2 linked regions of the Idiomarina loihiensis L2TR genome follow. The protein of the gene in region 1 interacts with the protein of each later gene in a pairwise test. Links are inferred from orthologs where the notes say so. Each region holds a gene or a part of one and is shown on either strand. Other genes may lie near its edges. The genes, in order: ftsB and ftsL.

What was found.
Region 2: the proteins of ftsB (region 1) and ftsL interact in binary tests that used the Escherichia coli proteins (3 or more experiments, as listed by UniProt). The link is inferred for Idiomarina loihiensis L2TR from one-to-one orthologs.

What each region holds. Positions count from the first base shown.
Region 1 is NC_006512.1:810,595-813,919, forward strand. What follows is about bases 88-3,087. They hold ftsB (cell division protein FtsB), read right to left. Parts: upstream 1,729-3,087; coding sequence 1,447-1,728; downstream 88-1,446. Other genes in these bases: truD (tRNA pseudouridine(13) synthase TruD), read right to left, coding at 88-173; ispF (2-C-methyl-D-erythritol 2,4-cyclodiphosphate synthase), read right to left, coding at 173-652; ispD (2-C-methyl-D-erythritol 4-phosphate cytidylyltransferase), read right to left, coding at 667-1,428; IL_RS03835 (sulfite exporter TauE/SafE family protein), read left to right, coding at 1,821-2,543; IL_RS03840 (bifunctional diguanylate cyclase/phosphodiesterase), read left to right, coding at 2,584-3,087. Also shown: more of truD, read right to left, coding at 1-87; more of IL_RS03840, read left to right, coding at 3,088-3,325. UniProt on the Escherichia coli protein: Essential cell division protein. May link together the upstream cell division proteins, which are predominantly cytoplasmic, with the downstream cell division proteins, which are predominantly periplasmic.
Region 2 is NC_006512.1:441,257-444,581, reverse strand. What follows is about bases 130-3,129. They hold ftsL (cell division protein FtsL), read right to left. Parts: upstream 1,789-3,129; coding sequence 1,471-1,788; downstream 130-1,470. Other genes in these bases: mraZ (division/cell wall cluster transcriptional repressor MraZ), read right to left, coding at 2,728-3,129; rsmH (16S rRNA (cytosine(1402)-N(4))-methyltransferase RsmH), read right to left, coding at 1,781-2,728; IL_RS02190 (peptidoglycan glycosyltransferase FtsI), read right to left, coding at 130-1,480. Also shown: more of IL_RS02190, read right to left, coding at 1-129; more of mraZ, read right to left, coding at 3,130-3,186. UniProt on the Escherichia coli protein: Essential cell division protein. May link together the upstream cell division proteins, which are predominantly cytoplasmic, with the downstream cell division proteins, which are predominantly periplasmic.

The sequences.
Region 1 (3,325 bases):
GCCCCGGTTTTTCTAACCCAAAGCCACTGGTGCTCACCTTCACCGTCATCAATAACATCCAACTGCTCAATAACCTGAAAATCTTCCGGCGTCTGTTTAAATTCGGCCTGCGGTCTGTCGCCTTTATGTAAACGCGGTAAATCAGCCAAAGACACTTGTGAGGGTGCCAACATTAAAATGACTCCATCAGAACCACAGCATGACAGGCAATACCCTCTTCACGCCCCACAAAGCCTAATTTTTCTGTCGTTGTCGCTTTAACATTCACATTGTCGATGCAGGTTTTTAAACACTGGGCAATGCTGGACCGCATATCGTCAATATGTGGTGCCATTTTCGGAGCCTGAGCTACAATGGTTACGTCAATGTTACCCGTCTTAAACTCTTTTTCCTGACATAGACTTACGGCATGACTCAGCAATTCGGCACTATCCGCCCCGGCATAGCGTTCATCGGTATCAGGAAAGTGCTGGCCAATATCACCTAACGCTAAAGCGCCTAATACCGCGTCGGTGACAGCATGCAGAACAACATCTCCGTCGGAATGAGCGACAAGTCCCTGATGATGCTCAATTTCAACACCACCTAAAATCAAAGGCTTATCAGAGCCCCAACGATGAACGTCATAACCATGACCAACACGGATTTTCATGAACGATGCCCTCTTTAATTTTTATGATCATTATTGTCCGCTAATAACCAGTCGCGAACACATTCAAAATCTTCCGGGTGAGTCACTTTTAAGTTGCGGATAGAGCCAGGAATAAGCGCCGGCTGGAAACCACACCACTGCATAGCAGAAGCTTCATCAGTTAACTGAGGGTTTAATGCCCCCATATGCTCTATGGCTTGTTGTAAACGCTCTGCATTAAAAACTTGTGGTGTCTGCGCCTGCCACAAGGCCTCCCGATCAACACTGGATTCTATATGGGTAACACCGGTTTCATCATTGACAGAGATAACAGCGCGTTTTAAGGAATCTCTTACCGGAATGGCAAGAATTGCGCCTTGAGGGTCCTTTAATCCGGTATTAATGACCGCTGTTAATGCCTTTTTTGGTAGGCATGGACGTGCTGCGTCATGTACCAGCACATGGGTAGCCCCTTGCGAAACAGCAACTTTAACTCCAGCCAATACGGATTCAGCGCGGCTGTTGCCGCCTGTCACAAAATGAACCTTTGTTGGCAGGCTCTTTTTAAGTTCAATAAGGTATTCAGCATTAGAGTCAGAAACCGCAACGAAAACCTGTTCAACCCGCGCATCCTTTAATACGGCTTCGATGCTGTACTCCAGCAAAGTCCGGTTAGCGACCATCAGAAACTGCTTAGGGATGTTAGCCTGCATCCGGCTTCCGCTGCCAGCCGCAGGGATCACAGCCATTAACGAATCAATCTGGCTTTGTGCGTGGCTTTCAGACTCACTCTTCATCTCGCTCACCCGCTCAGGCTATGGATTACGATCAGGTACAAGACGGAAGAAAACTTCATCCTTTTTTACCATCCCTAGTTCGTTACGGGCACGCTCCTCCAGCGCATCTTCCCCTTCGCGCAAATCTTCAATATCTGCGTAAATGAGTTGATTACGTCTTTCCAGATTTTCATTCGTATTTTTCTGATTGCTGACTTCTTGCTGCAACCGCCAATAATCCGGTAGGCTATTTTTGCCAAACCACAGACGGTATTGTAACGCAAGGAACAAGGCCAACAACACGACCAGAGTCACCCGCATGCTCAGCTCCGTTGTTTTTCCTGTTATCATTATGAAGACTATTGACGTGACTGAAAAGCCGTTTTCAGCATTATAAGACAAAAGAGGTTCATTTGGAGTATTTCGCTGCCGCAATAGTATTTTTCTTCGCAGCTTTGGTTCAGGGGGTAAGCGGTTTTGGCTCCGGTTTGTTAGCCGTCCCAATTCTGGCGCTGTGGTTCCCTATTAGCGTACTTACGCCTGCACTGTCTGTCATTAATATCGTGATTGGCGGCTGGATCTACTGGAAAAACAGAGAGGCGGCTCGCCCATCTCAGTGGAAATGGTTAATTTTTTCAGGCGTCATTGCTTCTCTGGTATCGGGATCTTTGCTGTTAAGCGTAAACGAACAGTTTATTAAACTGATTCTTGGTTTTGTCATACTGGCTGTTGCGCTCGCTTTGGCTAGCGGTAAACAACTCTCTACTGCTGAACATGCGCCCGGACATATTGCGGTAGGTACAGGCTCTGGCTTGCTCAACGGGTTAATGACATTAGGCGGGCCTCCTATTGTTTTATTTCTGGCCAATGCCCGTATCCCAAAACAACAGTTTCGCGCTACACTCAGTCTGTTTTTCTGCTGCATTGCCATGGCAAACGTCGCTAACTTCTCACGCCAGTCTATTTACGCAGAGCCCCATCTCTATCTGGTACTCGCTTTACTACCTTGTGCGCTTATAGGCGCCAGCGTGGGACAAAGACTTCAACAGCATGTATCAGAACAACGTTTTAGACAATTTACTCTGGCACTAATGATACTTTCGGGACTCAGTGTCGTATTGCAAAGTATTAAATAGTTTTAGTACTCCCGCCAACGGCTCTGGTAAAATTAAATTTATGCTTGAAACCCTGTACGCATTTTTCGATTTGGGTCAATTTTCCCAGTCCCCTATAAATGGCTCCCATAACCCGGGGTTAGTCATACTCTCCTATTGCGTCGCGCTGCTAGCTTCTTATACCGCGATACTCACACTGGAACGTGTACAAATATATCAGGCTAAGGTTGCTCGCTACAGTTGGTTAATTGTCAGCGCAGTTATCTCTGGCGTTGGTGTCTGGAGTATGCATTTTATTGGCATGCTGGCTTTTGAGCTTCACCTGCCCATGAGTCATAGCGTGTTGTTAACGCTTATTTCAGTTGTTCCTGCCATTGTCGGCAGCTTTATAGCAATGAAAATTCAAATGTCTTTGTCATCGGTGCGTGCAACACTCATCGCCGGAACTGTTTTGGGCGCCGGTATTGGCCTGATGCACTATACCGGAATGGCTGCAATGGAAATGTCAGCTCACCTTCGTTATGACCCTCTCTGGTTTGTACTTTCGGTATTTGTCGCCGTATCGTTGGGCATCATAGCTTTATTGGCATATCGCCATTATAAAAAATCGGAAAGAACCAGCTGGTTCAGGCGCAGAAGCGCACAAATTGTTGTTGCCGCCATTATTGCTCTGGCTATTTCTGGTATGCACTATACCGCCATGATAGCAGCCAATTTTTACCCTACCCGGGCACCCGATGCGGTATTCAGCGGCCATGGCAACTGGCTGGCTTACGTTGTCGGAATTGGCTCGTGCTTAACCG
Region 2 (3,325 bases), 370 kb from region 1 along the record:
GCGTAGTCCCTGTTTTTCCTGCAATACGATATCCGGGCACTTGTGCTGCCTTGGCTGTTCCATCGCGAACCACCTCTTCCAGCATATGCATAACGGCTCGGGTGTTATCCGGATTGAAAACTTGCTCTGCAGGTAAAGGCGATTCCTGCCTGAAAATCGTCAGCGGCCTTTTTTTCCCGCCATTAGCGATAATGTTATAAGCGTTAGCCAGTTGCAGTGTCGTTGCCGACAAACCGTACCCATAAGCCAATGTCGCAGTTTCAAAATCCGACCAGCGGCGTCTGCCACTCAGCAAACCAATGCTCTCTCCTAGCAAAGCAACCCCAGTGTCACTGCCTAAGCCTGCGTCGGCGTAGGTTTGCAATAAAGAGTCAACGCCAAGATCCAAAGCTATTTTAGTTACACCCACGTTAGATGAATGCTCAAGCACCTCGCTCAATGTCAATTCGCCATAGTCACGAGGGTCACTCACCCGGCGTCCACCGATTCTTAACCAACCGGGGCTCGTATCAATAGTATCGCCGGCTTTATGCCGACCTTTTTCTAACGCACTAAGAACCACAAGAGGTTTCATCGTTGAACCTGGTTCGTAGCTGTCGGTAATCGCCCGGTTCCGCATTCTGAAAGACTGCAAGTCCGTACGATTGTTAGGGTTATAGGACGGGCTATTGACCATAGCCAGCACTTCACCTGTCTCGACATCCAGCACTACTGCCGAGCCTGAAGTTGCCTGATTGTAGCGCACGGCTTTTTTCAGCTCGGTATAAGCAGTTGCCTGAATACGTTGGTCGATACTCAGTGTCAGCTGTTTTGGTTGTTGTGCATCTGTCTGGCTAATTTCTTCAACAACCCGCCCTTGTGCGTCCTTGCGGTAAACTCGCTTACCCGGTTTGCCGGTTAAATGTTCGTCATACAACAGCTCCAGACCTTCCTGTCCGACGCCATCTATATCAGTTAAACCAATTAAGTGCGCACTGATTTCTCCGGTAGGGTAATAACGACGAGATTCGGTTTTTAAGTACACGCCAGGAATTTTCAGTTGCTTCACATAGTCGGCTTCAGATGGCGTCACTTTCCGTTGCAGATAAACAAAACGTTTTGATGGATCATCCACTTTACTGACCAGCTCTTTGCGATTCATACGGAAGGTTTCCGCCAAAGCCTGCCAGCGCATTTCATCCGCTAACGCATCTTTGTCAGCAATTCGTTTGGGATCGGCCCACACAGTTTCTACGGGGACGCTAACCGCCAGTTCACGCCCGTTACGATCAACAATAGTCCCCCGCTGAACCGCTACACTGGAGGCTCGTAAACTGCGCATATCACCTTGCAGCGAGAAGGCATCGGGGCTTATTACCTGAATATAGGCTGCGCGTGCAATTAACGCAGAAAACACACCGAACAGTAAGAATACTGCGGTGTAAAAGCGCCAACGCGTACCGGCTGGTTCTGTGTGTTTCTTGCGACGAGTTACTGCCATGAAACCAACACCTCCTGCTCTGGCTCAACGTCCCGCATGCCAAGTTGTTCCTGCGCAATACGTTCAACCCGGCTGTGTTCAGTCAGGGCGTTTTGCTCAACCACAAGGTGCCGCCACTCCCGATCCAGAGTGTCCCGGTGCGACAATAAATCATCACGTTCGCCAGTTAACTGCCGATTCAAATGAGCGGTATAGACAATACTTAGCGCATTACCGATAACCACCACACTGAGAAGCAAAATCCATTTGTGCTGCAATAAATCCTGTAGCAACATTTTCATTAGACTGGGATAACGCTGCTTAGTCATTGCGAACCCTCCTTGCTATGCGCAGCACAGAGCTGCGTGAACGAGGATTGAGCTGCACTTCAGCTTTACCCGGCTTAATAGCTTTGCCGACTTTCTCCAGCGCTTTATCTTTATTGCGCTCAGCTTCAGTTACCGGCAAGCCCGGAGGTAACTGCTTTCCTTCGCTGTGCTTACGAATAAAGCGCTTTACTAAACGATCTTCCAGACTATGGAAACTAATAACCACCAGTCGGCCGTCTTCTTTCAGACCCGACAGAGAAGCTTCCAGCGCCTGCTCTATTTGCTCCAGTTCGCGGTTAATGTGAATGCGAATGGCCTGGAAGGTCCGCGTTGCCGGGTGCTTATGCTTTTCTTTTACCGGACTGACGCGGGCAATCATTTCCGCAAGCTGCTTCGTGCGGGTAAAGGGCTTTTTCTCGCGATCCATGACTATGGCGCTGGCGATACGTCGAGCAAAGCGTTCCTCGCCATACTCTTTAAGAACCCAGCTGATGTCATCTTTTTCTGCACGATTAAGCCATTCGGCGGCGGTTTCGCCACTGGTGGTGTTCATCCGCATATCTAAAGGGCCGTCTCGCATAAAGCTAAAGCCGCGCTCGGCGTCATCTAATTGTGGGGAAGATACGCCAAGGTCAAATAGAATTCCGGTCACTTGCCGGTTCAACTGCAGATCGTCAAGCACCTGTTGCAGGTTTGAGAAAGGGGTGTGGATAATTTGAAAACGAGGGTCATCAGCAAATGCAGCCGCCGCAGCAATAGCTTCGGGGTCCTGATCCAGTGCAATAACGCGGGCATCGTCACCTAACTGGTTAAGCAGCGCACGCGTGTGTCCGCCGCGACCAAATGTGGCGTCGATGTATGTGCCTTGCGGATCAGTCGCTAATGCTTCTATCGACTCTTCCAGTAGCACCGAAACGTGTTGCGGTGACGTTGTAATCATTATAATGAAAAGTCTTCTAGTCGTTCGTTGAGAGTAAAGTCACCTTCGCGTTCAACATCCATGTCCTGCGCCACTTGTTCGTGCCAGGCGTCTTCATTCCAAACTTCAAATTTATTCAGCTGCCCGACAAGCATCAGTTTTTTCTCTAAACCGGCGTGTTGTCTCAACGGAGCTGACAGGAGCAAACGACCATTTTTATCCATTTCACAGTCGTCGGCGTGGCCTAAAAGAAGTCGCTGTAAGCGACGTTCTGCAGGGTTCATACTGGATAACCGAGTCAGCTTTTGTTCAATGATTTGCCACTCGGGAAGCGGGTACAGCAACAGGCACGGTTGCTTAATATCAATCGTGCAGACCATTTTGCCTTCACAGTCTAATGACAACGCATGGCGATATTTAGCCGGTATGGCTAACCGCCCTTTGCTATCCAGACTTAATGTTGTTGCACCTCGGAACATGATCCCACCTGATCATTGCGATCCACTATTATCCACAAATCCCCACAATGTTACAGTCTAGGTGTCTCTCTTTCCCACTGTCAAGAAAAAACCTCTCTATTTGTCAGGCCTTGACGGTAAATTTACATTAAGCGGTTGA